Bryobacter aggregatus MPL3: one gene and its partner. Each later gene encodes a partner of the first gene's protein in a complex. Links are inferred from orthologs where the notes say so. Each region holds a gene or a part of one and is shown in the gene's direction. Other genes may lie near its edges. The genes, in order: secA and secY.

Region 1 (15,434 bases):
TCTGCTTCAGCGTAATTGACTTCGACTCACCTTCACCAATCTTTACACTCACCGAGCGGTCCACGAACTTTTTCAGGAAATCCGGATCCGAGGCCGTCGTGGTATCCACCTCTTCAAAGGCGAACACCTTGTAGTCGCCCGGAGGCAGGTTTGCGTAAGAAAACTTACCGGAACTGTCTGCCTGCGCCATCGAGGTCTGCCCGCCGGTCATGTTCAGGAGCGACAGCTCGCCATCAGCCCCAACCCGGGCCACCAGCGCGCTGCCCGGAGCATCGTCCGTCTTTTGTTTCTCCACGATCCCATCGAGTTTGGCAACCTTTGTCGACAGGATGATATCGACGTTCCCACCGCCGCCATTTGAGAGATCCAGTCCCGTATCCTTCACATCCTCGCCACCGACATTGATCGCCTTGACATAAGCGGCGGTACCGGGCGAAACCACGACGCGATACTTTTCCGGCGACACGTCCGCCACGCTGAAGGTGCCATCATCACCGACGCTGATCGGCGGAATGAAACCCAGGCCCCCCATATCGGCAGCTTGGATCTGCACCCGAACGCTCTTCAGATTCACCGCGCTCTGGTCGCCCTCCACCGTGATCTTGCCCTGCATGGTGATCAACGCCATCGGAGAAATCACAATTCCATCCACATTGTTATTGCCGACGCTGATCTTTGCGGAGCCGATCACACGCGGACGGCCCTGTCCAAAGTCGGAAACGACCAATTTGTAAGCCCCCGGAGTGACGCTGGCGAGTTCAAAAGATCCGTCGTTGCGCACAGAGCCACGCCCCATGCCGGGGCCAAAGCCGGGTCCCATCATGTCGCTGGAACCGCCCTCAGGCCGCAGTTGGATGTTCATACCCGGCCGGCCACCGCCGCCCCCCGGACCACCGCGCCCTCCACCGCCAGCCTGTTGCGGAGCCGCAGGAGCCTGCACGCCCGCCACCCGGCCCCGTACCCGGTAGACACGCACCTTGCGCAGCGTCATCTGGATACCGCTAAATTCCTGGCCTGCCGCGACATCGACTTTCTGCGCCTGATCCATCGATTCGACACCCGGATAGAACAACTTCGGATATCCGAATTCCTCGGCCGCCTGTTGCAGCGGAGCCCCACCCATACGCATGTTCTGGATCTGGACGTAGTAGCGGCCTGGGGCGACATTCGTCACCCGGAATTCCCCTTTGTCGTTCGTCTGGTTTCCGCCTGTCCCCATCATGCGGCGCTGGTTTGCGAAGTATTGTGGCCGGATCAGTTGGACAGAAACGCCCTCCATCGGCTCGCCATCTTCGTCGAGAATCCTGCCGCTCACAACGCCCTGCGGCGTGATGCGCACGATCACATCGGGGATTTCGGCGCCGCTGTTTCCAACCACCAGTTGAGACCCGATGGCCCCACCGCCACGGCCGCCAAAATTTGTCCGGATGAAACCCGTCTTTTCCCCGGAAAGCCGATAGGTGCCCGCATTGACGCTCTCAAACACGAACGCGCCTGCATTATCGGTGCTCGCGCTGATCGCGCGCGCCGAAGCGGCACTCGAAAGGGTCTGCGCGCCGCCCTGTGCACCCGCCGGCTGCAGCGTCACCGTCGCCTTGCGCACCGGTTCCCCGGTGATCGCATTCAACACCTTGCCCGTAATGCGCCCTAACTTCACGTTCGGGTCCGCCTGCGTTCCTGCTGGGGGGGATGTCGTCTGTGCCTGCTGTTGAGCGAACAACGCAAACCCCAGAGTAAGAATTCCAATCAGGCGCATTCCAGGCCTCCTTCAACTTGTTACACTACGCGCAAAACGGGCAGTCCGCTGCGCTTTAAGACGTGATCGACACCGTCTGGGTTTAATCGGGTTGCATCATATTCGACGGTCATCCCGCTCGCATCCGGACGCAACCTAATCCCCATCACTCCATAGACGCTCTTCAACTCGGAAAGTCTCTCGTAGTCCGCATCGCTCAATGGTTTCGATAGATCGTACTGCAGTTCCACTCTAGTCATTACTTAATTTTCGCTCTTTAATTTCCACAAGATCTGACGAACCATGCCCAGCCACATTACGGCATCCCGCTCGCGCAACTGCATCCGGCGGGACAAGCGGCGCAGCTTCTCTTTGATATTTTCGGCGTGAACGTATCCAGAGAGTTGTAAAGCTTCGTAAAGCCGATCTACAAATTCATCCAGCATCCCGGCACTCGCCAGTTTTTCGTCGAAAGTCACCGGCTCCACCACCGGAGCTTCCCGAATGATCTCGTACAGGGTCACCGCAACCGCCTGACCGAGGTTCATACTCCCGGTATCGGCGAGAGTCGGAATCCGCACCAGCCAGTGGCAATGGCCCATGTCTTCATTGGAGAGGCCGAACTTCTCGCTCCCGAACAATACCGCTACTTTCCCCTCGTGTTGCTTCATCGCAGCAACGGCATGTTCCAGACGCTTGATCTCGAGCTTGACGTCACGGCGCAACGCGCTCGTTGTCCCCACCACCAAGGTGGCATCGGCAACGGCATCGGCAACCGTGGAGAAATCCCGCGAATCGCGCAACACATCTTCGGCATGGGGGCCGCCGCGCGCTTCTTCTGCGGCCACCCGGTAGGCTTCCACCAACCGCAAATCCCCGAAACCCAGATTCGCCATCGCCCGCCCGGCCGCTCCGATATTCACCGGATTCCGCGGGCTCACCAATACGACACTTACAGCTTCCACAACAGATACCCCATTCCTGCCAGAAATGCAGCGCCCGCCTTCCACTCTTCATTCCGCCAGTAGACGGCACTTTCAAAGCGCAATGCGCTCCGCTGCGACGGCAGCTTTGGCCACAACAACGGGACACGCTCGGCATAGGCCCGATAGCCCGCAAACAGCTTGATCAGGTGCTGTTCTTCCTGCTCGATCACCGGCAGATAGACCAACCCGAAGACAGCGACAGTCACGCCGAACACCACCCAGCTTCGCGCCGCAATCGCCAATCCCAGCGCCGTGAGCAGCGTCCCCAGATAGAGCGGATTGCGCGTCCAGGCATAGGGTCCGCCATCGGCCAGATCCTGATTCTTCTTCAGATGCCCCGCGGCCCAGGCGCGCAGAGCCAAACCCGACACAGAAACGCCGCCTCCCACCAGTAAGCTCTCGCGCGACGGCGCGGCGAGCAGGCCAAAACAGACTGCGAGCAAAAAGCCGCTCGGCACCCGCATCCGCATCACGAAGTCCGCGTAAGGCTTCGGGAACCAGTGCTTTCTCAACGCAACACCTCCACCAACGCCTGCCACACGCTGTCTACGTCCAACTGCTTCATACTCTCCGCAATCTCGCTGCCGCGCCGGTAAGTGGTCTCCGCATCCGCAACTCGCAGCACACGGATCGTGCCGCCGTAAGGTCCATTCCGGGCGGGATCCGTCGGGCCAAACAAAGCCACGCCCGGCTTCCGCAAAAGTGCGGCCAGATGCATGGGGCCGCTATCAAGCCCCAGAACGGCGCGAGCCCGGCGCGTAGCATCCATCAAGCCTTCGATGCCGCTTTCATGCCGCACCAGGAACTCACTGGCAGGTAACACTGTGCCCGGCATCACATTCAGCACCAGTTTCATGCGGAAGGTCTCGTGCAGCCGTTCCGCAATTTCGGCATAACGCGCCGCTGGCCACTGTTTCGAGTTCCAGCCGGCAAAGGGTGCGGCCAAGAGAAAATCCCCGTCAGGCAAATTGCCCTCCGCGTGTCCTGGCGGGACGTTGACCTGCGGCGCCTGGAGGCCACCGGCCAGTTCCAGATTCCGTTCCACGATATGCAGCCGCGTTGCTTCGATGCATTCTGAATAAAATACACCGGCTTCCCGCTCCCGCATTCCGGAAGCAAAGCCAAGACGCCGATCGGCCCCGCTGACCCAGGCCGTAATCGCGCTCTTCCAAAGCCCCTGGAAATCAATCGCCACATCCGGCTTCCAGCGCCGCAGCCACTTGGTTGCAATCAGAATGCTCGAGCCCTTGCGGCGGTCCATTGGCAAGATATGGTCCACCATCTCAGACCCGGCAAGCAGCGGAGCCCAGCGCGGTTCGATCACCCAGGTGATTTCGGCGTCTCGATGCGCTTCCCGCAGATGCTGTACAGCGGGCATAGTGTGCAGCACATCGCCCATCGCACCCAGCCGCACCACCAGAATCTTTGGCAAGGTCTATTGCATCCTGCTCTTGGCGAGCACCACGGATTCCAGTTCTCCGCGCCAAGTCTCTTCTTCACGGCGCAGATCTTCCGCCACAGCCAGGTCCGCGTCGATCGTGACGTAACGCACAACAGCCAGGCTCGCTGCCAATTCCGCCCGGGCTTGTGTGGCCAGATAGCTCTCCTGCTTCTCGCTCAACACAGCGAGCAAGGGGCGGCCATAGGCATTCAGTTTGCGGGCCAGGCCGGCAGAGAGCGGGTCACAATCGATTCTCACCGCCAACAGATTCTCGTCCTGAAGCCGGAGAATCGCATCTGCCCGCGCAATGATCTTTGTTCGGGTATCCAATCTTCTATTTCAGCAGCGAAATGGCCGTCAGCGCTACCCTCTCGGCGGAAATCCGCGTCATGCAGCGGTGATCAATCGGACATTCCCGTAGCTTGCACGGCGAACAGGACACCGCTTCGCGGACAATCACCGCGCGTTCCCCCACCGGTCCAGTGCCAATCGGATCGGTGCTGCCAAATACAGTGACGCTCGGAGTGCCAACCGCATAGGCGACATGCATCGCCCCGCTGTCATTGGTCAACATCAGTTCGCAGCCCGCACACAGTTCGATGAACTCTCGCAGACCGGTGCGGCCCGCGTAGTTCACAACTGCAATGCCACGAGCCGTCAATTCGCGCTCCACTACTCCGACGATGTCTTGCTCGTTCGCACTCCCAAAGAGCGCCACACTCGCACCGCGTTCCAACGCCACCAGTGCAGCCGCCTCGGCAAAACGCTCCGGAAACCAGCGTTTGGCGGTGCCGAATGCCGCCCCGGGGCTCACCCCGATCACCCGCTTTCCAAATTCTTTGGGCTTCACACCCCGCAAGCGAATCGGCGCCTCCGCGTCATAGCCCGGAATCCAGCCGGAGCGCCGTAGCAACTCCAGATAATAAAAGCGCTCGTGGCCAATCACAGGAAGCTCGATCGCATCCGTCAAGAGCCAACCCCGGCCGTCGCGATCATAACCCACTCGCTGCGGCACCCCCGCTGCATAGGCAAAGGCCGCCGCTTCAAACGCATTCTGCATCAGAATCGCGACATCAAAGTGTCCGCGTAGCGCCAAAGCCAGACGCCGTTTCCCCTTGAGATTCTTGAGCCCGCGCTCCGTGGGATAGGCAATTACCTCATCGCAGAAGCTTTCACCGCCGTAAAGATCCCGCAGCCAGGGCAGCCCCAGAACCGTAATTTTTGCCGATGGGTGCGCCGCCCGCAGCGCTTCCATCGCAGGCAGACACATGATGGCATCCCCCAGCCAATTGGTGGCCCGCACAAGAATCCGCATAGAATCTATCTCAGCATGATCACCGGCGAACAGTTGCAGGCTCTCGACCGCGACGGCTTCCTCGTCCTCCCAGAACTCCTCGAAAAGGCCCAACTGGAGGCGCTTCGTTCTCGCATCGAAGAGCTCTTCCAATTGGAAGGCGAACACGCCGGTTCGGAGTTTAAAAAGGAGGCGGGTGCGCGCCGCCTGGCCAATTGTGTCAACAAAGGCAACGTGTTCGAAGAGGCGGTCCAGATTCCAGAGGTGCTCACCGCGAATGCACACATCATGGGCCCCAATTTCAAACTCTCCAGCCTCAACGTCCGCAGTACAGACCCCAACTCGGCAGCCGACCAGCCCTTGCATGTCGACATGAACGCGATCGCAGACGAGCACGGATATTGGGTCGCCAATACGATCTTCATGCTCGACGATTTCACGCCCGACAACGGGGCCACCCGCATCGTCCCGGGTTCCCATCGTTGGAAGCAACGGCCGCAGGAGCAGATGACAGACCCCTTTGCCGCCCATCCCGAGCAGATCCTGGTTACGGGCAAAGCCGGCACACTCGTCATCTGCAACGCCCACACCTGGCATGGCGGCACCGCGAATCGCACCGCCAAGCCCCGCCGGGCGATGCACTCTTTCTATTGCCGTGCTGACAAGCCACAACAGCAATTTCAGAAACGGCTCATCGATGCGGCGACCCAGGCTCATTTCTCACCGGAACTGCGAAAGCTCCTCGCCCTCGACGACCCGGAGAATGATCGTCTTTCAGAAATAGTTGCAGTAACCTCCGGCTTTCTGAAGTAACATCATTCCAGCAAAGGTGGAGTCGAGATGAGCTGGAATCTCATTAAATCCATTCAGAAAGATACAGACCTGCGGCTCATCATGCCGTTTGGATTGAATCTGCGGCTGGGCGACATCATCAGCGTCAATCGAAAGAGCGGGGACTTCACGCTTGAAGGAAGTTCTGCTTCCATCCTCGAGATTCCGGTCGCGGGAGTGCGGCAGGCACAGACCGCCGGCGTGGACCTGTTCCAGCAATCCGGCAACGACGTCTCGATGAAGTTCCGCGGCAAGGGCGCTGCCTCCTCGTTCTTCCCCGATCTGGCCCAGGCCAACGCCGGTTTCGACATCTCATTTCAGTCCGCAAACTCCTGGCTGCTCGCGCTGGTCAACCGCAAGATCACCGTCCTTGAAGAGCTAGACCGCTTCCGGCAGGCGATTCTCACGGCTTATCATTGGGGCGTCTGGAAGCCCGACTGGGTGCTGGTCCATTCGCTGGCCACCGTCGACCGCATGACACTGATCGCCTCCAGTTCCGGCGGCACCAACGTTGCGCTTTCCATCAGCGGCAATGTGGATGTGGCCGCCCCGGCCGAACTCAAGCTCACCGCCGGAGTCTCCATCGCCGCGACCAACAAAGCACTCATCCAATCGATTGTTGCGGACCCATCGAGTGCCTTTTGTTCCGGATTACGGGTACGGGACCATTGGTGGTCTCATCCGGAGGTGGATGCAACAGGCGCCCTGGGATACAAAGGTCCCATCAAGCCGATCGCGGCTGCTTCGGCAGAAGAGTTCTGGGAAGACGCAGATGCCCTCTCTTAGTATTTTTTGCTAAGTTCAAGTTATGTCACAGGCTGAACGCGCCAAGGTGATCGAAGCGCTCATCATATGGGCAAAATCCGCTCCAGAGGAGCCTGTCATCGGCTTCATCGGGGGAGGAGCGATACTCACACCGCGCGAGATTGTCCGGGCCGTCCAGCAGGAAACAGAGGATGGCCAGGCAATTCTAGAGATTCTGGAGCATGGCATTCGCCGCGAAGGAATCGACATGGTCCTGAATCGTTTCCACGGTCTGCCCGCAGAGGCCTGACATGTCCCATTTTTCCTTGATTCGACCGGAGGATGATGTCGCTGCCCAGCAAGCCTCCAGTTGGGCCGACGCAGTTGCCGCCGACTGGATCGCTGCCGGCCACCAGAAAAGTGCCGATATCAACCAGTTCAGCCCTCCGAACCACTCCCAAATCGTATCCGCACTGGCAAGTTCCGTCACCTTGCTCTGTTACTTTGGACACGGCGACGAGCGCTCCTGGCGAACCAACGCAGCCACCACCGTAACAGCACCCGATTTTGTCCCGGCGCAGGCGAAGGCGGTCGTCTCAATTGCCTGTAAAACTGGATGCATTCTCGGCCCAGGGGCGGTGACCTTTGGAGTGGCAGCCTGGCTGGGATTCACCATCAGCGTGGCGGTCCTCAGCCCTCATAAAGGGATCGACCCGATTGGCGATGCCATCGTTGCCGGACTCTCCGGTCTCCGTTTGGGCCAGACAATGCAACAATGCCGCGACGAGTTGTACGCCCAGCTGGATTCGGTCGTTACCGACTATGACACCGGAAGATACAGCAGCCACCCGAACGCCGCCCTCAAATACTTTGCCGCGCTCGCCATGCGCGACCACATCGTGCTGCACGGCACCACACACTTCGCCCCGCTTTAGCTGCGCGGCCCCAGCAAAATCAGTCCGGCACCCAACAGGCACACCAGTACGCCGCTCAGGTCCCAGCGATCGGGACGAACGCCCTCCACACCCCACATCCACAACAGCGAGCTCAAAATATAAATCCCGCCATAAGCGGCGAAGGCCCGTCCCGCACTTGCCGCCTCCACGCGCGTCAACGCGAGTGCAAATACGGCCAACGCTGCCAGGCCAGGCAACACCCACCCGGCGCTCTTCCCTTCCCGCTGCCACACCCAGAACGCAAAACACCCGCCGATCTCGCAAAGTGCCGCTAACAAATACCAAGCAAAGTTCGCCAAAAGAAATCCTTCCCTGCCTCCAAAGTATGACGCGCGGCTCGCGGTTGAAACGTCCAGCCGCTCCGCACTTTCTCCCATACAAATGGCAAAACTCACCACAGAACAACGCAAACACATTCCGGAAAAGCAATTCGCATTTCCGGAAGCAGAAAAAGAACCGCTGGAAAACGCAGCGCATGTTCGCAACGCAGTGGCCCGTTTCAATCAGGTGAAAGGAGTGAGCGATGCGGAACGTGACGCTGCCTGGCGCCGCATCGAAGCCGCAGCCAAGAAGTTTGGTGTCACCCTGCAAGAAAAGTCCTGGAAAGATCTGCCAGCGGTCAAAAAGTAAAAGCGGTCCTAACCATTCGTTCAGCCACCCCCTCCCCGATTCTCCAGTCAAGCAATCGGCCCCCACTGCTAAACTGAAATAGAAATAGATACTTATGGTCGATGCCGTTCTCGCAAAGATCTTCGGCACCAAGCATGAGCGTGAAGTCAAGCGCATCAAGCCCAAGGTCGAAGCGATCAACAATCTCGAACCCGCGATGCAGAAACTTTCTGACGCGGAGCTCGCAGCAAAAACTACCGAATTCAAGCAACGCTTGGCGAACGGCGAAACCCTCGACGATCTACTCGTAGAAGCGTTTGCGGTCTGTCGTGAGGCAGGGCGGCGCGTGCTGAACATGCGTCATTTTGACGTGCAATTGATTGGCGGCGCGGTGCTTCACCAAGGGAAAATCGCGGAAATGCGCACCGGTGAAGGCAAAACCCTCGTCGCCACGCTGCCCTGCTACCTGAATGCCCTCGAAGGCAAAGGCGTCCACGTCATCACGGTCAACGATTACCTGGCCAAACGTGACTCGGAATGGATGGGCCGCATTCATACCTTCCTCGGCCTGACCATCGGTTGCATCACGCACGACATCACCGAAGAAGAGCGCCGCAACGCCTATGCTTGCGACATCACCTACGGCACCAATAACGAATTTGGCTTCGATTATCTGCGCGACAACATGAAGTTCCGCATCGAATCCTGCGTCCAGCGCGAACATAATTTCGCGATTGTGGACGAAGTCGACTCGATCCTGATCGACGAATCGCGTACGCCGCTCATCATCTCCGGCCCGAGCGAAGAATCCACCGACAAGTACTACCGCATCAACACGATCATCCCCAAGCTAGTGCGCGGCGAAGTGATCGAAGGCCGTGAGGCAGGCGAAAAGTTCTACACCGGTGACTACACAGTCGATGAAAAGCAGCGCAACGTCGCCCTCACCGAAGAAGGCGTGCATAAGGTCGAACGCCTGCTGAACTGCGGCAACCTCTACGACATCGAGAACATGGAACTGAACCACCATGTCCAGCAAGGCCTGCGCGCCGCGGTGCTGTACCAGCGCGATCGCGAATACGTTGTGCAGAATGGCGAAGTCGTCATTGTCGACGAGTTCACCGGCCGTCTGATGCCCGGACGCCGCTGGTCCGATGGCCTGCACCAGGCCGTCGAGGCGAAGGAAGGCGTCAAGATCGAACGCGAGAATCAGACCCTCGCCACCATCACCTTCCAGAACTACTTCCGCATGTACAAGAAGCTGGCCGGTATGACCGGTACAGCCGACACGGAAGCCGCCGAATTCGGCAAGACCTATAAGCTCGACGTTGTCCAGATTCCGACCAACCAGTCAATGATCCGCAAGGATCTGAACGACATCGTCTATCGCACCGAAGAAGAGAAATACCGCAATGCCGCCGTTGAGATCAAGGCACTGCACGAGAAGGGCCAGCCCGTTCTCGTCGGCACGATCAGCGTCGAGAAGTCCGAAAAACTCTCTGCCGCCCTGCGCCGCGCCGGTGTCCGGCACGAAGTGCTGAACGCGAAGAATCACGAGCGCGAAGCCCACATCATCGCCCAGGCAGGCCGCAAGGGCGCCGTCACCGTCTCCACCAACATGGCCGGCCGCGGTACGGACATTCTGCTCGGTGGCAATGCTGAGTTCCTCGCCAAAGACCAGATGCACCGCGCCGGCAAAGATCCGGAAGGCGTGCACGCCGAAGAGTTCAAGGCGCTCTACGCGAGCATCAAGAAGGAAACCGACCTCGAGCACGATGAAGTCTCCCGTCTCGGCGGCCTTTTTGTTCTCGGCACCGAGCGTCACGAATCCCGCCGTATCGACAACCAGCTCCGCGGCCGCGCCGGCCGTCAGGGCGACCCTGGTGGCTCCCGCTTCTACCTCTCGCTGCAGGACGACCTGCTGCGTATTTTCGGTGGCGACAAGATCCAGGGCCTGATGCTCCGTCTCGGTATGGAGGAAGACGTACCGATCGAGTCGAGCCTAATCACCCGCCGCATTGAAGCAGCGCAGAAATCAGTCGAAGCAAATCACTTCTCGGCCCGTAAGCACCTGCTCGAATACGACGACGTCATGAACAAGCAGCGCCAGGCCGTCTACGGGTTGCGCCGCGCCATGCTGACCGGCGTCGAGCAGAAGGAACGCATCCGCGAGATGGTCACCAGCATTGCTGGCTCCTTTATCGATGCGCGTCTGCCCGAAGGCGTCCGCAGTGAAGAGTGGGATTTCGCTGGTCTTGAAGCCGACGTGCTCAACCAGTTCGGTCTCAAGATCAATACGGCCTCTTATGAGGATTACGGCCGCGAGGCGATCGAGCAGGAGATCATCGGACAGCTCAACGCCCGTTATGACGAGAAGGAATTGCTGATCGGCTCGGAGGCCATGCGCGAAACCGAGCGCTACATCGTCCTCAACATCATCGACAACCAGTGGAAGGACCATCTTCTCTCGATGGACCACCTGAAGGAGGGCATCTACCTCCGCGGCTACGGCCAGAAGGATCCGCTGATCGAGTACAAGAAGGAAAGCTTCACGCTCTTCCAGGACATGATGGCGCGCATGGAAGATGAGGCAGTGAAATTCCTCTATTCGATGCAAGTAACCGATCAGGACGGGAACATTTTGACCCGTGCGCCCATCCAAATCGATGAGGATGGCGATTTGTACTCGGACGGCGACGACGAAGAGTACGAAGAGGCACCGGTACCCGTGGCAGCCCCCGTGGCTCCGCCCCCGGCCATCGCCGACTTCACGCGCAATATCCAGCGCAAGAAGGAGAAGGAGCTCGAAGCTCTGCAGTACATTGGCGGCGACACTTCTACTTCTTCCAAACCGCAGCCTGTGGTCAAGGGCGCAAAGATCGGCCGCAATGATCTTTGTCCCTGCGGCAGCGGCAAAAAATACAAAAAGTGCCACGGAGCTTAGACCGCGATGGTAGTACCCGCCCTGTTCCTGTTAGCAACGATTCTTCCCCCGTCGATTGACGATTGGAAGCGGACTGCGGCCAGCACGGCGGAAGCGCCCTTACCGGCGGTGGCAAAAGAATTTGGACTCACAGAATCCGAATCGGCCACCTACCAGTCGGGCGCCAAGAAATTCCATTTGGCGGCGTACCGGTTGAAGGATGTCACGGGCGCTGTCGCGCTCGAGCAAAGCCTGCAGGACCCCAAGCGCAAGGTATTCCGCCACCAGAACTATGTGTTTCAGACTCTCGAGGGCACCGCGCCCCGGGGAGCTATTGACGCGTATCTCTACCCGGCTCTCCCCAAGCTCGATCGCTCTGCGGCGCCCAACTTATTGGGCTATCACCCGGCCAAAGGCAGAAAAAGCGGAACAGAACGGCTGATCCTCGGTCCGGAATCCCTGCGCGCCTTTGAGCCCAGAATTCCTGTCGCCGCCGCGGGCTTCGATTTTGCCGGCGAGCTGCAATTGGCGCAATATATGACGCCAGAAGGCCTCGCGACCCTGGCGGTTCTCCGCTATCCGAATCACGCGATCGCCAAACAGCAGTTTCAGGCGCTCCGGCAAGTGGAAGGCGCAACGGCACTGCGGCAGGGGCCTCTGGTCGCCATGGTCCTGCCGAGCGGCAAGCCCCTGAGCGAGAAAACCGCAACGGATCTGGCCAGTACCGTGCAATATAAGGCGGAGGTCATGATGGACAAGGCTCCGGAGAAACCGCAGCCCAATCCCGGCAAGTTCATGATGGGCATCTTCAAGCTCTGCGGGATTCTGCTCGTCGCCTGCTTTGTCTTTGGGATGATCTTCGCGCTGATTCGCGCCTATGGCAGACACTGGTCCGGCCGCGATCACGAGCCGGAAATGACCAGCCTCGGCATCTAAACTGCCGGCGGCTCGCTGCTGATCACTTCTACATCCGCCAGAAAAATCAGCCCTTCTTTGACCAGCTTGCTGATCTCCGGCAGCACCTTGCGAATCTTCTCGTCGGTATCCACGGCGAAAATCACAATCGGCTTCTCATTGGTCACCCCAAACAGCCCCTTGCGATGGATGCGGCCATGGATGCCATAGCCCATCACGCCCTCGCAAACGGTAGCACCGGCTAATCCGCGCTTATGAAGAATCCGGATGATCGCCGCATACAAGGGTTCGCTGTGATGCCAATCCACATCCTCCACCACGATCTGCAGGCACTTCTTCATCTCGATTTTCATTTCGCTTCCTTTCTTCGCTCCACCAGATAGTAGAGGCTGGGCAGCGCAAGCAAGGTCAAAAATAGAGTGGAAGCAAGACCACCCACCACCACCGTCGCCAGTGGCCGCTGCACATCTGAGCCGATCCCCACCGCTCTCGCCGCCGGCACCATCCCCAACAACGCGACCAGAATCAGAATCAAGCGCGGACGCAACTGATACTTCGCGCCCAGAATCACCGCCTCGAGCAGCGGAACATCATCCTCAGTCCGCCGCCGGGAAATCTCTGAGATGTACAACACACCGCTCATCACCGCCACACCAAACAAACTGATGAAGCCGACCGCGGCCGACACACTGAGATTGATCCCGCGCAGATAGAGCAGGAGAATGCCGCCCACCATCGAGAACGGAACATTCAACAGCACCAGAAAAGCACTGGAGGTCGAGTTGAAAGCAAAGAACAAGAGAGCAAAGATGATCGCGATTGTTACCGGGATGATGAAGTACAAGCGCTGCCGCGCCCGATCGAGATTCTCAAACTGCCCACCCCACACCACTTGATAGCCGGGCGGCAAAGGAACCTCACGCAGAAAGCGCTTCTGGGCGTCGATCACAAAACCGCCTTGATCCCGGCCCACGATGTTCGTGCGGACCGCGATGGCTCGCTGATTCTCGCGCCGCAGAATGATACTTGGCCCGTCGACCACTTCAATATTCGCCAGCTGCGCAAGAGGCACCTGCCCTCCATCTGCAGTGCGAATCAACATTTGCCCCAGGCGCGCAGTATCGCTGCGATACTCCGGCGCATAGCGAACCGCCAGATCGAACTTGCGATCATTCTCAAACACCGAGCTCACCGCCACCCCACCCAGCGCCGATTCGATCGTTTTCGCCAGGTCATCCACGTTCAAGCCATAACGCGCCGTCTTGCTGCGGTCAATCTGGATGCGCAAGCCCGGCTGGTCCGCCTCCTGCTCAATCGAACTGTCCGCCGAGCCTGGCACCTTGCGCAACATGTCGAGAGTCTTACCGGCAAGCCCCCGCAACTCTGTGAGGTCACTGCCACGCAGGATCACAGCCAGGTCCGCCGACGAACCCGTCACCGATTCCGTCACCGTATCAATGATCGGTTGGGTGAAGTTCAACTGAATCCCCGGAATCTCTCGATTCAGTTCAGCCCGCAGTTCGGCGACAAGATCCGTCTTTGTCTTTCCCGCGGGCCAGGTATCGTAAGGCTTCAGCGTCAAGAGAAGTTCGTTGCGATTCGGTCCAAATGGATCGGTACCGGAATCATTACGACCCGTCTGCGAGGCTACCAGCAATACCTCCGGATGCTTCCGGATCAGGGCGCGCATATCATTGGCCACGCGTGCTGATTTTGCGAGCGAGGTCCCTGGTGGGAGATTCGCACGCACCCAGATCACACCTTCATCAAGGGTCGGCAGGAACTCGGAACCGAGCCTGGCGCCCATAAAAATCGAGGCGATGATGATCAACACCGAAGAGGCGGCCACCACAACCGGCTGCTTTAACAGGATCCGGAGCAAACCCTCATAGCGCTCCACCAGCCAGTTCAACAGAGGGTTGTCCCAGCCCTTGAAGTCCTTCTGGAACAGATAAGTCGCCAGCACGGGAATCAGCGTCAAGGCGAACAATAACGAACCCAATAAGGCTGCGCACACCGTAAAGGCCATGGGGGTAAACAAACGGCGCTCGACGCGCTCGAGAGTAAACAGCGGCAGATAAGCGGCAATCAGGATGAACAGTGAGAAGAAAATCGGCCGCTCCACTTCGAGCGCCGCTTCGCGGATCACATCGAATGGATGTCCGGGCCGCTCCAGCTTGCCGTTCTTCGACAGGTTCCGGACGATATGCTCCACCATGACGAGCGTCCCGTCCACCACCACGCCAAAGTCCAAGGCGCCCAGGCTCAACAGATTCGCCGGCACGCCGTAGAGGTACATGCAGATAAAAGCGAACAGCAAGGACAAGGGAATCGTCAGCGCCGTCAGAATCGCCGCGCGCGGGCTACCCAAGAAAAACACCAGCACCAGCACCACCACCGTGAATCCTTCGAGAAGTGTCCGCGAAACGGTCTTCAACGTGCTGCTCACCAGATCGGTGCGATCGTAGAGCGGCACAATCTGCACGCCCTTCGGCAACCGCTCGGTGTTCAGTTCTGCAATCGCGACGGCCAGCGACTTCAATACCTCCGAAGGATTTTCTCCACGGCGCAGCAGCACGATTCCTTCAACGCCGCCCTGCTTTTCATTCCAGCCAAAGATCCCCGTCGGCAGGGCACTGCCGATCTTCACCGTGCCAATGTCCTTCACCAGCACCGGCACACCCTTCACTGCCACCAGCACAATGTTTTCAATATCCGGAATTCCCTTAATCCGGCCCACCCCACGAATCACCATGCTCTGCTGATCGCTGTCCAGAATCGCGCCGCCCGCATTGCGATTATTCGCTTGGATCGCGGTCACCACCTGACTGATCGTCAGGCCATACTTCGCCAGCGCCGGAGGCGACACCTCCACCTGAAACTGCTTCACCAATCCACCAAAAGGAGTCACGTCGGCGACGCCAGACACCTGTAGAATCCGTGGCCCCACCACCCAATCCTGCAGTTCGCGAATCTCCAGTTCACTGCGTCCGCTCCCCT
Region 2 (14,976 bases), 2.0 Mb from region 1 along the record:
GGTGCGGCGCAGATGGACGGAGCGATCCTCGTCGTTGCCGCCACCGACGGCCCGATGCCCCAGACCCGCGAGCACATCCTGCTGGCCCGTCAGGTGGGTGTGCCCTACATCGTCGTTGCTCTGAACAAGACCGACATGGTGGAAGACGCCGAGCTGCTCGAGCTGGTGGAGATGGAAGTGCGTGAGTTGCTCTCGAGCTACCAGTTCCCTGGCGACGATCTGCCGGTGGTGCGTGTGTCCGCTTTGGGGGCGCTGAATGGCGAGCCGCAGTGGGAAGCAAAAATTGACGACCTGATGGCGCAGGTGGATGCGTATGTTCCGATTCCGGAGCGCGCCATCGACAAGCCGTTCATCATGCCGATCGAAGACATTTTCTCGATCCAGGGCCGTGGCACGGTAGTGACTGGCCGTATCGAAAAGGGCATCGTCAAGGTGGGTGAGGAATGCGAAATCGTCGGCTTTACGGCGACGCGCAAGACCACGGTGACGGGTGTGGAAATGTTCAAGAAGTTGCTGGACGAAGGTCGCGCGGGCGACAACGTCGGGCTCTTGTTGCGCGGCATTGAAAAGAACGACGTGGAACGCGGTCAGGTGATTGCGAAGCCGGGTTCGATCAAGGGCTATAAGAAGTTCAAGGGCGAAGTGTATGTCCTGAGCAAGGAAGAAGGCGGACGTCACACTCCGTTCTTCAACGGGTATCGTCCTCAGTTCTACTTCCGTACGACGGACGTGACGGGTGTGGCGCACTTGCCGGAAGGCACCGAGATGGTGATGCCTGGCGATAACGTGCAGATGACGATCGACCTGATCACGCCGGTTGCGATGGATAAGGGTTTGCGCTTCGCCATCCGCGAAGGCGGCCGCACTGTCGGCGCCGGTACTGTGTCGGAAATCATCGAGTAGGGAATCATGAATAAAGAACGCATCCGCATCCGCCTCAAGGCATACGATCATCGCGTACTCGACCAATCGACGAATGAAATCGTTGACACGGCTCGTCGTACGGGTGCGGTGATTGCCGGCCCCATCCCGCTTCCCACGGTGCGGAACCGCTACACGGTGAATCGTTCACCGCACGTGGATAAGAAATCGCGGGAGCAGTTTGAAATTCGCACGCACAAGCGCTTGCTCGACATTCTCGAGCCGACGCAGGACACGGTAGACGCGCTGATGAAGCTCGACCTACCGGCTGGCGTGGACGTCGAAATCAAAGCTTTCGGCAAGAAGTAAGAGTTTTTAGGAATCCGTAGTTAGGCCCTGGAGAGGTTGGCAATGAGCCCAGGAATTTTAGGTAAAAAAATCGGCATGACGCAGATCTTCCGCGCCGATGGGCAGGTAGTCCCTGTCACATTGGTGAAGGCCGGACCCTGCGTTGTAACGCAACGCAAGACCCCCGCCACGGATGGTTACGACGCCATTCAGGTCGGACTGATGGAGTACGTCAAGCCGGCTAGAATCAACAAGCCCGCGACGGGCCACCTGAAGAAGGCTGGCACGGACGGCGTACGCTATAGCCGCGAGTTCAAGCTGCGTCAAGGCAGTGGCGACTTCAAAGCTGGCGACAAGATTACGGCCGAAGACTTCAAGCCGAACGAGAAGATCGACGTGATCGGGATCTCGAAGGGCCGCGGGTTCCAGGGCGTTGTCAAACGCCACAACTTCCGCGGCGGTCCGGGCGGCCACGGTTCGATGTTCCATCGCGCCCCTGGTTCGATCGGCGCCTCGAGCTTCCCCTCACGTGTCTTTCCGGGCATGAAGATGGGTGGCCACATGGGGACTGACACGGTGACCGTACGCAATCTCGAGATTGTGGAAGTAGACACCGAAGAGAACGTGATCATGGTGAAGGGCGCGCTGCCCGGAGCAAATGGCTCCTATGTCATGATCCGTCGCGCAAGGGTGGGGAGCTAAATACCATGCCTACCGTAGACGTAATCAATTTTGACAACCAGAAGGTCGGCTCGCTCGATCTGTCTGTCGAAGTGTTCGGCGCCGAAGTCAACGAACATCTGCTGTATGAGTCGGTACGCCATTTCATGGCCGGCGAACGCGCCGGTACGGCTTCGACCAAAACCCGTCACGAAGTGGCTGGCAGCGGCAAGAAGCTTTGGAAGCAAAAGGGAACTGGCCGCGCCCGTATGGGTAGCATCCGTTCGCCTCTGTGGCGCCATGGCGGCACCACCCACGGTCCGCAGCCGCGGGACTACAGCTACCGTCTGAACAAGAAGATGGTGCTCGGTGCACTGCGCTCGGCCCTGACGGCGAAGCTGCGCGACGGCGAACTCAGCGTCATCGATGCTTTCTCGTTGTCCGAACCGAAGACCAAGGGCCTGGCTGCGAAGCTCGGCAAGCTGAATTCGGCCAAGACGATCCTGTTAGTTGAGAACGCGGAGAATAAGAATCTCGCACTCGGCTCGCGGAACCTGTCTGGTGTGAAGTTAGTAACATCGAAAGATGTCACGACTTATGACCTGCTGAAGTACAAGCATGTGCTCATCAGCAAGGATGCTGCGGAGAAACTCTCGGAGGGACTGAAATAAATGACTCTGTTCGAAGTTATCTCCCGTCCGATCGTCACCGAAAAGGGTGTCATCAAGAAGGATACCGAACGCACGCTTTGCTTCGAAGTGAAGCATGAGGCTACCAAGACTCAGATCAAGCAAGCGGTCGAGAAGATTTTCAAGGTGAAGGTCGAAGAGGTTCGCACTGTAATCAATGAAGGCAAGCTGCGCCGCCGCGGTAAGTTTGCTGGTTATGGCTCGAACTGGAAGAAGGCCTACGTGAAACTCAAGAAGGACCAGAAGGTCCCTGAATACTCCGAGGTCGTCTAATGCCAATTAAGTCCTACCGACCGTTTACTCCCACGCGCCGCTTCCGTACGGTTGTGACGCGTGAGGATATCACCAAGCAGACTCCCGAAAAGAGTCTCACCAAAGGTAAGGTCAAGAGCGGTGGCCGTAATTCCACCGGCCGCACGACCTCTCGCTTCCGTGGCGGTGGTAACAAGACCACCTACCGCGATATCGATTTTAAGCGCGATAAGGCAGGCGTCCCGGCGAAGGTCGCTTCGATCGAATACGATCCGAACCGCACTGCCCGTATCGCCCTGCTGAACTACGTCGATGGCGAAAAGCGTTACATTGTAGCGCCGGTGGGCCTCAAGGTCGGTTCCACCATCATGAGCGGCCCCGAGGCTGACATCCTGGTGGGCAACGCCCTGCCGCTGCGCAACATCCCGGCCGGCACGGTGGTTCACAATATTGAACTGCGTCCTGGCAAGGGTGCGCAGATGGCCCGTAGCGCGGGTGCTCAGGCACAGATTGTTTCGAAGGAAACCGAATACGCACAGCTGAAGATGCCGAGTGGCGAAGTCCGTCGCGTGCTGATCGATTGCTATGCAACGGTGGGCCAGGTCGGAAATCTCGATCACGAGAATCAGACCCTCGGTAAAGCAGGACGTACACGTTGGGTCGGCAAGCGCCCCCACAATCGTGGCGTCACAATGAACCCGGTCGACCATCCTCATGGTGGTGGTGAGGGCCGCACCTCCGGTGGCCGTCATCCGGTAACCCCTTGGGGCCAGCCGACACGTGGTTACAAGACCCGTAACAACAAGCGCACCGACAACATGATCGTGAAGCGGAAGCAAAAGAGCTAGGGCAGGTAGAAGAAATATATGGGCCGTTCCCTCAAAAAAGGACCGTTTGCTGACGGTCATCTGGTCGACAAGCTGGTGGCCATGAACGAACGCAACGAGAAGAAGGTCATCAAGACCTGGTCTCGCCGCTCGACGATCATGCCGCTCTTTATCGGTCACACGCTAGCCGTCCACCAGGGCAAGAAGTTCATCCCTGTGTACGTGACGGAAAACATGGTTGGTCACAAGCTCGGTGAGTTTGCGCCTACGCGCACCTTCAAGGGCCATGTGGCAAAGAGCAACGAGAAGGGCAGATAGGAGCGCGCGATGATTGCAAAAGCAGAAGCTCGATACGTACGCACCAGCCCGCAGAAGTGCCGTCTTGTCATTGACTTGATTCGTGGCCTGAAGGCTGGCGAGGCGATCAATGTTCTCAAGATGACGAACAAGCGGATGGCTCCGGTAGTGGAGAAGCTGCTCCGCAGCGCCATCGCCAACGCCGAAAACAAGCAGAACGACATCGACGTGGACAACCTCTTTGTGAGCGAGTGTTTCGTGAACGAAGGCCCGCGCATGAAGCGCATCCGTCCCGCCCCGATGGGTCGCGCGTATCGCTACCAGAAAAGAATTGCCCACATTGTGGTGAAGGTCTCAGACGGCTCCCCGGTTGAAGTGGAAGCTGGAGCATAAGGAAAATAGCGAATGGGTCAGAAAGTACATCCCTTTGGATTCCGTCTCGGGGTCACCAAAACCTGGAAGAGCCGTTGGTTCGCCAAGCAGGATTATTCGAAGCTCCTCTTTGAAGATCTCGAACTGAAGGATTCGCTGCGCAACCGCCTGAAGAGTGCGGGTGTGAGTTCGATCGAAGTCGATCGGCCGGGGAACAAGTTGCGGATCACCATCCGTACCTCGCGTCCCGGGATCATCATCGGCCGCAAGGGCGCCGAGATTGAGAAGCTGAAGCAGGATCTGGCCAAGAAGACCAAGCGCGAAGTGTTCATTGATATCCAGGAAGTGCACAAGCCCGAGCTTGATGCCCAACTGGTCAGCGAATCGATTGCGCTGCAGCTCGAAAAGCGCGTCGCCTTCCGCCGCGCCATGCGTAAGGCCGTCGACAGCGCCCAGCGCTTCGGCTGCAAAGGCATCAAGGTTCGCGTCAGCGGCCGCTTGAACGGGGCAGAAATTGCCCGTACCGAGTGGTACCTGCACGGCCAGTTGCCGCTCCATACGCTGCGCGCCGACATCGACTTCGGCTTTGCTGAGGCGCACACCACTTACGGTGTGATTGGTGTGAAGTGCTGGATTTATAAGGGTGACCTTGGCGAAGGCCAGCGCCGCGTGATGCTGCGCAACGACAACGATCCGCAACCCCGTCCGAAGCGCGACAATCGCGATCGCGGCCCGCGCCGTGACGACCGTCCGCGTTCGGGTGGTCCGGGTGGCGACCGTGGTCCGAGCGACCGGGTTGGATTTGATGGCCGTTCGCGCCAGGAAGCCTCGGTTCCGCCGGTGGCTGACTCCGGTGTGGTGGTGACGCCGCCCGAGGTGCCGTCGACCATCAAGAGTGGGGCGCCGATTCTGCCTCCCATGGCTCCGCCGACCCCGAGCTGGAAGCAGGAAGCAGCTCCTGAAGCTGAGGCTGGTAACGTGGAAACTCCGGCAACGGAAGAACCGAAGGCTGAGTAGGCCGCAACGAATTTTTGCAAAGAGGATAACGACCTATGTTGATGCCAAAGAAAGTCAAGTTCCGCAAACAGCAGCGTGGCCGCATGCGCGGAATGGCTTATCGCGGTTCGAGTGTCGACTTCGGCGAATATGGCTTGAAGGCGCTGGCTTGTGGATACATCACCAACCGCCAGCTTGAGGCCGCCCGTATCGCTATGACGCGCTACATCAAGCGCGGTGGTAAGGTCTGGATTCGAATCTTTCCGGACAAGCCGGTGACCAAGAAGCCGGCCGAAGTCCGAATGGGTTCTGGTAAGGGCGCTCCGGATGGATGGGTGTGCGTCATTCGCCCGGGCAAGATTTTGTTTGAGATGGAAGGCGTGCCGCTTGAGACGGCGCAAGAAGCGTTCCGATTGGCTGCCATGAAGTTGCCGATCAAGACGAAGCTTGTGCAGCGGACCGCGCTGTAGGACGAGGACGTAGAAGATGAACGCCGAAACAATTCGTGGCCTCGATGCGGCCGAAATCAAGAAGCAATTGAGCGAAGGCGACGAGACGATGTTCCGTCTCCGCTTTCAGCTCTCAATGGGCCAGATGGAAGGCATCAAGAAACTGCGGGAGCTCAAAAAGGATCGCGCCCGGATCATGACGGTCCTGCGTGAAAAAGAGTTGGCCGCCCAAAAGGAAGGCAAGTAAGCCATGGCCGAAACAGCAGTCAAGCAGCCCAATAAGCAGGAAAAAGTCGGCGAAGTCATCTCGACCAAAATGGCCAAGACGATCATCGTCGAGGTCACGCGGAAGGTGCAGCATCCGCTCTATAAGCGAATTCTGACCCGCCGTAACAAGTTTTATGCCCACGATGAAGAGGGCAAGGCAAAGATGGGCGACCAGGTGCGCATCATCGAGAGCCGGCCGTTGAGCAAGCTGAAACGCTGGCAACTGGCTGAGGTGCTCCGCGAAGCAGTTCGCATTGCCATTGTCGATGGTCCGTCCGACGAGCGCATTGCGCGCGCCGCAGCGGTCAAATCGGCGAAGAAGAACAAGAAGTAGCGCAAGCTGCTGACTTAAAAAGAGTTTAGTTAGAAGAGTTCAGTGAAGGTTCCGGAGATAACGCAATGATTGGGATGAGAACAATGCTGGAAGTGGCGGACAACAGTGGCGCCCGGAAGCTCCAGTGCATTCTGCCGCGCGGAGGTGACAAAGGTCTCACCGCGGGTCTCGGCGACATCATCACGGCTGCCGTGAAGGAAGCCGCTCCCGATTCCAACGTGAAGAAGGGCAAGGTTGTCCGTGCGGTCATCGTGCGGATGCGCAAGGAAGCCCGCCGCAAGGACGGAACCTACATCCGTTTCGATTCAAACGCGGCCGTTCTGGTGAACGAACTCGGTGAGCCGGTTGGCACCCGCGTGTTCGGCCCGGTGGCTCGCGAACTGCGCGACAAACGTTTCATGAAGATTGTATCGCTCGCCCCGGAGGTGGTTTAGTTCCATGGCGTCATTGAGCAAAATGAATGCCTCTGAGAAGGCAGGAATTCCCAAGCGGATCCGTCTGAAGAAGGACGACATGGTGAAGGTCATTGCCGGAAAAGATAAGGGCAAGACTGGAAAAATCATCGAAGTGAACCGGACTGTCGGACGGGTGCTCGTCGAAGGTATTAGCATGGTAAAGCGGGCTACGAAGCCCAACCCGGCCAAGGGCATCAAGGGCGGCTTCCAGGAGCGCGAGTCCAGCATCCACGTCTCGAACGTGATGTTGCTGACCAGCGGTGGGATTCCGACCCGCATTGGTACCAAGGTGGAGACGGTGGGCGGAAAAACCCGCCGCACGCGCATCGCGCGGAAAACCGGTGAGGTGCTGGATTCCAAGTAGTTCGACTCGTTCGAACTAGCCAGGTCCCTCCCAACACATATGAGGTCATAGGTAAGCAATGAAAGCGCGGCTACGAGAAGTTTATTTGAAGAAGGTGGTTCCGGCCCTCCAGCAGGAGTTTGGCTACAAGAACCCCATGGCGATTCCGAAAATCGAGAAGATCTCGATCAATCTCGGCCTCGGCGAAGCCACCGGCAACGCGAAGCTGATGGACATCGCAGTCCAGGAACTGACCGCGATCAGCGGACAGAAGCCCGTGGTGACGAAGGCGAAGAAATCGATCGCAGCTTTCAAGCTCCGCGAAGGCATGCCAATTGGCTGCATGGTCACCCTGCGGGGCGACGCGATGTATGAGTTCTACGACCGCTTCACGTCCATTGCTCTGCCGCGCGTCCGCGATTTCCGCGGCGTGAACCCGAAGTCCTTTGACGGTCGTGGCAACTACACGATGGGCATCAAGGACCAGCTCATTTTCCCCGAAATCGACTACAACAAGGTCGACAAAGCCCGGGGTATGAACATCTGTATCACCACCACGGCAACGAACGACGCGGAAGCGTTGGCATTGCTGAAGTATATGGGAATGCCGTTCCGCCAGTAGGCGTAGAGCGAAGCGAGGAAAAGAGACACGATGGCAACTACCGCGAAAATCGCCAAGGATAACAAGAAGCCGAAGTTCGAATGCCAGCACCGCAACCGCTGCGGCCGCTGCGGCCGTCCTCGGGCCTATCTGAGAAAGTTCAACCTCTGCCGCATCTGCTTCCGCAACCTTGCGTTGGCGGGTGAAGTTCCCGGCGTGACCAAATCGAGCTGGTAGAGATCAAGCGAGAAGGAAAAGAGAGATATATCGATGACGACCGATCCCATCGCAGACATGCTCACCCGCGTCCGCAACGCCCTGAAGTCGCGGCACTCGAAGGTGGATGTCCCCTCCTCCAAGTTGAAGTTGGAAATCGCCCGGATCCTCAAGGATGAGGGCTATATTCTGAACTTCAAGCTGGCGGAAGAAGGCGTCAAGAAGACGATCAAGATTTACCTGAAGTACACGCCCTCCAACGACAGCGTGATCTCGCAGCTGCAGCGCATCTCGCGCCCCGGTTGCCGGGTCTATGTCGGCAGCAAGGAAGTACCGAAGGTGCTCGGCGGCCTGGGGATCAACATCCTCACCACCCCGCAGGGCGTTATGACCGGTAAGAGCGCGCGCAAAGCCAACGTGGGCGGCGAAGTGCTCTGCCAGATCTACTAACAGAGAAGAAGAGATTCAGAGTTTATGTCACGTGTAGGGAAAAAGCCAATTGCTCTTCCGGGCGGAGTGAAGCTCCAGATCGGTGAAGAGCTGCAGGTAGAAGGGCCGAAGGGAAAACTTCTGGTCCCCATTCCGAAGGGCATCACGATTGAGAACAAGAACGGCACCGTCGAAGTCACTCGCGAGAGCGACAAGTACGCCGCCCTCCATGGTCTCACTCGTGCGCTTGCTTCGAATGCGATTGTGGGAGTTTCCAGCGGTTGGACGCGCGAGCTGGACATCGTCGGAATCGGGTATCGTTGCGATGTGAAGGGCAATCTTGCGACCTTTACTCTCGGCTACAGCCATTCCATCGAGTTTTTGCTGCCTCAGGGCGTCGACATGACCGTCGACAAGCAAACACACATTGTCCTGAAGAGCCATGACCGGCAGTTGGTCGGGCAGGTGGCCGCAAAAATGCGCGCTCTCCGTCCCCCGGATCCGTACAAGAACAAGGGCGTTCGCTACACTGGCGAAGTACTGCGTAAGAAGGTCGGCAAGAGCGGCGCTGGCGGCAAGGGTAAGTAAGGCGAGGACTGAAAGATGAAATCACAAGTAAATCGCGACGAAGTACGCCGCCGCATCCACACCCGGATCCGGAAACGCGTGAAGGGAACCGCCGAACGTCCCCGTTTGGCTGTGTTCCGTAGCCTGAATCATATTTATGCGCAGGTCATCGACGACCGTACCGGTCACACCCTTGCTTCTGCCTCGAGCGCTGAGAAGAGTTCGACGGTGAAGAGCGGTGGAAACATCGATGCAGCAAAGGCGGTGGGAGCGCTGGTGGCCGAGCGGGCCAAGGCCGCAGGTGTCGCCTCAGTAGTGTTCGATCGTGGTGGGTTCCTGTACCACGGCCGGGTGAAAGCCCTGGCCGACGCCGCGCGCGAGGGTGGACTTCAGTTTTAGGTTAGGCCGTTAAGGAAAACGCATGGCAACACATTTAGTGAAAAAGGTAGAAGCGGCCGGCTTGAATCTCAAGGAACAGGTCGTATCGATCAACCGCGTCACCAAGGTAGTAAAGGGCGGTAAGAACCTCAGTTTCGCCGCCTTGGTTGTGGTGGGCGACGCCGAAAAGCGCGTGGTCGGCTATGGCACGGGCAAGGCCAAGGAAGTTCCTGCGGCCATCAAGAAGGGCATTGAGGCGGCCAAGAAGAATCTGCGCCAGATCAATACCCTGCCGACGACTATTCTGCACAAGGTCGAAGGCCGTTTCGGAGCTGGAAGCGTCATGCTGAAGCCGGCGCCGGAAGGTACAGGCGTCATTGCTGGCGGCCCGGTCCGCGCCGTCATCGAAAGCGTCGGTATCCCGAACATCCTCACCAAGAATCTCGGTTCGCGCAACCCGCACAATGCGGTGAAGGCAACCGTCAATGCACTCGAGCAGCTGCGTGAGAAGGCAGCGATTGCCGACATGCGCGGCATTGCGATTGAAAAGCTCTAACGGAGAAGCTGTATCATGGCCGAGAAAACTATCAAAATCAAACGGATTGGCAGTCCGATCTGCTGTCCGAAGACCCAGAAGGCCATTGTGCTGAGCCTGGGCCTGAAGAAAATGAACCGTGTAGTGGTGCGCCCCGACACGCCAGCCTTCCGTGGCATGGTGCTGAAGGTGCCTCACCTGTTGGCGATCGTCGAAGAGTAGTCGGAGAATCAGAGAAGAGCGATGAACTTAAGCAACCTCCACCCGCCGGCCGGGCAAAAGCAGAAGAAGCAGCGTATTGGCCAGGGTATGGGCTCACGCCGCGGCAAATTTTCGGGCCGGGGCGCCAAGGGCGCCAAGTCGATCAGCGGTTACTCGAAGATGCGCGGCTTTGAAGGCGGCCAGATGCCGTTGCATCGCCGCATGCCGAAGCGTGGCTTTACCAATCCGTTCCGCGAAGAATACGTGGTGTTGAACCTCAGCCGCCTCGACAAGCTCGAAGGCTCCGAGTTCTCCCCCGAAAGCCTCCAGGCTGCCGGCGTGCTCAAGAAGCTCGAGAAGGGGCTCAAGATCCTCGGTACCGGCGAGATTACCCGGGCCATCAAGGTTCTCGCGCACCAGGTCAGTGAAGCGGCCAAGGCGAAGATTGAAGCTGCCGGTGGCAGTGTCGATCTGATCCCTCCCTTCGTGCCCGCGCCGATCAAGAACCCGAAGCGTGACGCGGCTCTGTTGCGCAAAGCCTCCAAGAAAAAGTAGTTCCCACAAGGATCGACCACTAAACACATGAAGTTCTTCGAAGCCTTCGCAAACGTGTTCCGGATTCCCGATCTTCGCAATCGGATCCTGTTCACGCTCGCCATGTTGGCCGTATATCGTCTCGGCGGACACATCCCCACTCCGGGGATTGACGCCAACCGGCTTGAGGACTATTTCAAGCAAAACGCGGGCGGTATTTTCGGCTTCTTCGACTTGTTCAGCGGTGGCATGTTCCGCCGTTTGACGATTTTCGCGTTGGGCATCATGCCTTACATCACCTCGTCGATCATCTTGCAGTTGTTGACGGTGGTGGTGCCAACGCTTGAGAAGTTGTCGAAGGAAGGCGAAATGGGGCGCCGCAAGATCACCCAGTGGACCCGTTATCTGACGGTCATTCTGGCCTTGTTCCAGTCGGCTGGGATCGCTACGGCGTTACAGGCTGCAGGGACGACGGGCGGCGGTTTTGTTCTCAACCCGGGCATGGGCTTCATTCTGATGACCATGATCAGTCTGACCACCGGTACGGCCTTTATCATGTGGCTTGGCGAGCAGATCACCGAGCGTGGCATTGGCAACGGCATGTCGTTGATTATCTTCACCGGCATCGTCATCGGACTTCCCACCGCGATGATGGAGATTTACAACAACGTCTTTGTCACCCGCCAGTGGAATCCGCTGCAAATGCTGATCATCCTGGCGCTGATGATTTGCGTGATTGCGCTGATCGTCCTTGTGGAACGCGGCGAACGCCGCATTCCGGTCCAGTACGCCAAGCGTGTCGTCGGCCGCCGTGTGATGGGGGGACAACAAACCCACCTGCCACTCAAGGTAAACGCCGGCGGTGTGATTCCGGTCATCTTCGCCCAGAGTTTGCTGACCTTCCCGCAGAGCTTTCTGCAGGTGGAATGGATCAAGAACAATCGCTGGATTGCCGGGATTCTCGAATCGATTGGCCACACCCAGCCGCTGTATTTCATCCTCTATACGGCGCTGATCGTCTTCTTCTGTTTCTTTTACGTCTCCATTATTTTTAACCCGAACGAAGCAGCGGACAACATGCGCAAGTTCGGCGGCTTTATTCCGGGGATCCGCCCGGGCAAGAACACTGCTGACTACATGAACCGCATCCTCACCCGGATCACGGTCGTAGGCGGTCTCTATCTTGCACTGTTGAGCTTGTTGCCGGAGATCATGATTTCCGGAATCAAGCTGCAACGCTTGCCTCTCGTGGGCAACTGGATTGACTCGGCTTTCCCCCGCTGGCTGCTCGATGGTCTCGGTGTGTCGTTCTACTTTGGTGGCACCTCGCTCCTGATCGTGGTGGGCGTCGCGATGGATACCGTGAATCAAGTGGAGGCGCAATTGATTATGCGCCACTACGAGGGCTTCACTCCGAAAGCGGGCCGCATCCGTGGCCGCCGGAGTAGCGTTTAAGGTTTGAACGGTGAACACTCCCCCCAGGCGTTCCAAGCGGTTGTCCTCTTTGGACCGCCTGGGTCGGGAAAAGGGACACAAGCCAAGCTGTTGGTAGAAAGACTCGGCCTCCCTCATGTTTCGACTGGGGATATGCTTCGCGAGCATATCCAATTGGGAGATGCCCTCGGGTTGCAGGTTCGTGAAGTCATCAAGGCTGGCAACCTGGTGCCTGACGAATTGGTGATCCGCCTGGTTGAGGAACGGTTGAACCGGCCCGATTGCAGGCCAGGAGTTTTGTTGGATGGGTTTCCGCGAACCATCGACCAAGCCCGGATCCTATTGGGCATGGCGGAGGGGCGCGGTCTTCGCCTGTTGGTAATCCACTTGAAAGTGGACTATGATGTGATTACAGCCCGGTTAACGGGCCGTCGCATCTGCCCGCAGTGTGGAACCCTTTACAATATTCGTCTGAAGCCTCCGATTGTGCCTGGCCGGTGCAATATTGAGGGTGCCAGACTGATTGTGCGCGAGGATGATAAGGAATCTGTCATCCGGCAGCGGCTGGTAGCGTATGACGCTCAAACCATGCCGGTGTTGCAGTTTTTTGCGGAGCGAGTAGATTTTTTTGAGGTGGACGGGAGTAACCGGAAGCCGGAAGATTTGTCGGACGAGATTGTGAACTGGATACAGACGACCGTACAGGAAGGGAAGGCGAGCTAATGGCGATCATTCGCAAGAGCCTTTCCGAGATGGAAAAGATGCGGAAGTCGGGATTGCTGGTCTATCAGATCCTGAGTGAAGTGTCGAAGCTGGTCCAAGAGGGCGTAACGACGATGGATCTCGAAGTCGTCGCCGAAAAGATGATCCGCGATGCGGGCGCAAAATCCGCCTTCAAGGGTTATTACTCGGAGGCAGCGGGGACGAAATTCCCCTATGTGCTGTGTACGTCGGTGAATGAAGTGGTGGTCCATGGCATGCCCTCGGCCAAGCGCCAGTTGAAGAAAGGCGATATCGTCTCAATCGATACCGGCCTGCAACTGGATGGATATTTTGGCGACTCGGCGGTGACGGTCCCAGTCGGGGAGATTCCGGCAGCAACGCAGAAGTTGCTCGCTGTGACGAAAGAGTCTCTCGAACTGGCGATCCAACAAGCACAGCCGGGCAACCGCCTGTTCGACATCAGCCGTACGGTGGAAGAGCATGTGGTCAAGAACGGTTTTACCGTGGTTCGCGAATTTGTGGGCCATGGAATTGGAACGAAGCTGCACGAGGAACCGCAGGTACCGAACTATGTGGATCGGCAGCAGGAGAACCCGAAGTTGAAGGAAGGCATGGTTCTCGCCATCGAGCCGATGGTGAACCTGGGCAAGCCGGAAACGAATGTTCTCAGCGATAAGTGGACGGCTGTGGCCACCGATGGGAAACCTTCGGCACACTTTGAGCATGTTGTGGCGATCACGGCGAATGGTCCGTGGGTTCTGACGAGGCCCTAGCCCGTGTCTGCAGAGACCAGGGCGAGTGAGTCTGCCGTCGAGGCAAAGGTTTTGGAGCTCCTTCCGCAGGGGGGAGTGAGGTTGGAGTTGGAGAGCCGGGCTCAAGTGATTGGGCATCCGGCGGGCGCGACCAAGGTGAATTTCGTCCGGTTGCGCACCAACGACAAGGTTTTGGTGGAATTATCTCCGCACGATAAGTCGCGGGGCAGGATTGTGAAACTGCTGGCTCGATAGCCGGGAGTAGCGAAAGGCGAAGGAATACGGAAATGAAAGTTCGTCCGTCGGTCAAGAAAATTTGCGACAAGTGCAAGATCGTCCACCGCGAAGGCGTAGTGCGTGTGATCTGTGCCAACCCGAAGCATAAGCAGCGTCAGGGTTAGTGAGTACCGAGAGAAAGAGTTAGGAGCGAAAAGTTATGGCGCGTATCGTTGGCGTAGACCTCCCCGGCCGCAAAAGGGCCGCAATCGGGCTCACGTACATTTATGGCATCGGAAACACCCGTGCTCTGTCGATCCTCCATCGTTGCGAGATCGATGCAAATAAGCGGGTCTCGGATCTGACCGAAGAAGAAATCAACCGCATCCGCATGATGCTTGAGAGCGAAGGCTCCATCGAAGGCGATCTCCGTAAGGAAACCTCGATGAACATCAAGCGCCTGATGGAAATGGGCAGCTATCGTGGCCTGCGGCACCGCCGCGGTCTCCCGGCTCGTGGCCAACGCACGCACACCAATGCGCGCACTCGCAAGGGCCCACGCAAGGGTACAGTGGCTGGCAAGAAGAAGGTCGGCAAGTAAGGTCCGGGAGGATCTGAAGAGGAACGAAGATGGCCAAAGCTCAAGCAAAAAGCAACAAGAAGAAGTCATTCAAGAAGAAAGAGCGAAAGAGCATCCCGTTTGGGCTGGTTCACGTTCAGGCTTCTTTCAACAACACGATCATCACGATCACCGATCCGGTGGGCAACGTGCTGAGCTGGAGCTCCTCCGGCTCGCTCGGCTTCCGCGGTTCGCGCAAAGGCACGCCGTTTGCCGCCCAGCAGGCCAGCCTCACGGCTGCCAACAAGGCCAAGGACAATGCCGGGTTGCGTTCGGTGGACGTGAAGGTTTCCGGCCCCGGCGCCGGCCGTGAATCGGCCGTGCGTGCCCTCGGTAGCGTTGGCATCGAAGTGCGATCGATTCGTGACACCACGCCGATCCCACACAACGGTTGCCGCCCGCCGAAGCGCCGCCGCGTCTGATCTTTTGAATTTTGGATAGTACGAAAAGCAGGATGAAGGCTCCGGCTGTAAACTGCACCGGTTCTGAATGATCGGAACTCAGGTAATAGGAGAACAAGGACTCAATGGCTCGTTATAATGGCCCAGTTTGCCGGCTTTGCCGGCGTGAGGGCATGAAGCTCTTCCTCAAGGGAGAGCGTTGCAACACGGCGAAGTGCGC

The links.
Region 2: the proteins of secA (region 1) and secY are in contact, whole or in part, in a crystal structure (PDB 3DIN), measured with the Thermotoga maritima proteins. The link is inferred for Bryobacter aggregatus MPL3 from one-to-one orthologs. Residues at the interface, in WP_004082002.1 of Thermotoga maritima: Glu261, Ala262, Arg263, Lys300, Ala301, Arg302, Thr303, Ile304, Ile305, Leu323, Tyr324, Asp325, Pro326, Val329, Ser330, Tyr333, Ile336, Lys340, Phe345, Val349, Glu363, Phe364, Tyr374, Ser375, Gly376, Gly377, Glu393, Ile395, Thr482, Ser483; in WP_004081795.1 of Thermotoga maritima: Glu108, Gly109, Glu110, Glu111, Ala236, Glu237, Arg238, Arg239, Ile240, Thr241, Ile242, Gln243, Tyr244, Ala245, Arg246, Arg247, Val248, Thr249, Gly250, Arg251, Arg252, Val253, Tyr254, Gly256, Ala257, Ser258, Thr259, Tyr260, Leu261, Pro262.

The regions. Positions count from the first base shown.
Region 1 is NZ_JNIF01000003.1:293,629-309,062, forward strand. Bases 8,344-11,740 are described here. They hold secA (preprotein translocase subunit SecA), read left to right. Parts: upstream 8,344-8,711; coding sequence 8,712-11,540; downstream 11,541-11,740. Other genes in these bases: M017_RS0101755 (DUF6582 domain-containing protein), read left to right, coding at 8,369-8,617; M017_RS0101765 (hypothetical protein), read left to right, coding at 11,547-11,740. In the rest of the region: M017_RS0101695 (carboxypeptidase regulatory-like domain-containing protein), read right to left, coding at 1-1,756; M017_RS0101700 (hypothetical protein), read right to left, coding at 1,777-1,995; M017_RS0101705 (RNA methyltransferase), read right to left, coding at 1,999-2,700; M017_RS0101710 (methyltransferase family protein), read right to left, coding at 2,688-3,233; M017_RS0101715 (glycosyltransferase family 9 protein), read right to left, coding at 3,230-4,153; M017_RS0101720 (hypothetical protein), read right to left, coding at 4,157-4,492; M017_RS0101725 (glycosyltransferase family 9 protein), read right to left, coding at 4,497-5,477; M017_RS0101730 (phytanoyl-CoA dioxygenase family protein), read left to right, coding at 5,493-6,269; M017_RS0101735 (hypothetical protein), read left to right, coding at 6,297-7,073; M017_RS0101740 (hypothetical protein), read left to right, coding at 7,096-7,341; M017_RS0101745 (C25 family cysteine peptidase), read left to right, coding at 7,343-7,966; M017_RS0101750 (YnfA family protein), read right to left, coding at 7,963-8,286; more of M017_RS0101765, read left to right, coding at 11,741-12,455; M017_RS0101770 (DUF190 domain-containing protein), read right to left, coding at 12,452-12,787; M017_RS0101775 (efflux RND transporter permease subunit), read right to left, coding at 12,784-15,434. UniProt on the Escherichia coli protein: Required for protein export, interacts with the SecYEG preprotein conducting channel.
Region 2 is NZ_JNIF01000003.1:2,320,975-2,335,950, forward strand. What follows is about bases 9,924-12,862. They hold secY (preprotein translocase subunit SecY), read left to right. Parts: upstream 9,924-10,659; coding sequence 10,660-12,066; downstream 12,067-12,862. Other genes in these bases: rpmD (50S ribosomal protein L30), read left to right, coding at 9,924-10,098; rplO (50S ribosomal protein L15), read left to right, coding at 10,120-10,632; M017_RS0111000 (adenylate kinase), read left to right, coding at 12,070-12,768; map (type I methionyl aminopeptidase), read left to right, coding at 12,768-12,862. Also shown: tuf (elongation factor Tu), read left to right, coding at 1-903; rpsJ (30S ribosomal protein S10), read left to right, coding at 910-1,230; rplC (50S ribosomal protein L3), read left to right, coding at 1,273-1,911; rplD (50S ribosomal protein L4), read left to right, coding at 1,917-2,540; M017_RS0110905 (50S ribosomal protein L23), read left to right, coding at 2,541-2,831; rplB (50S ribosomal protein L2), read left to right, coding at 2,831-3,658; rpsS (30S ribosomal protein S19), read left to right, coding at 3,677-3,955; rplV (50S ribosomal protein L22), read left to right, coding at 3,965-4,327; rpsC (30S ribosomal protein S3), read left to right, coding at 4,340-5,323; rplP (50S ribosomal protein L16), read left to right, coding at 5,359-5,772; rpmC (50S ribosomal protein L29), read left to right, coding at 5,789-5,998; rpsQ (30S ribosomal protein S17), read left to right, coding at 6,002-6,352; rplN (50S ribosomal protein L14), read left to right, coding at 6,418-6,786; rplX (50S ribosomal protein L24), read left to right, coding at 6,809-7,171; rplE (50S ribosomal protein L5), read left to right, coding at 7,230-7,772; M017_RS0110960 (type Z 30S ribosomal protein S14), read left to right, coding at 7,803-7,988; and 11 more genes. UniProt on the Escherichia coli protein: The central subunit of the protein translocation channel SecYEG. Consists of two halves formed by TMs 1-5 and 6-10.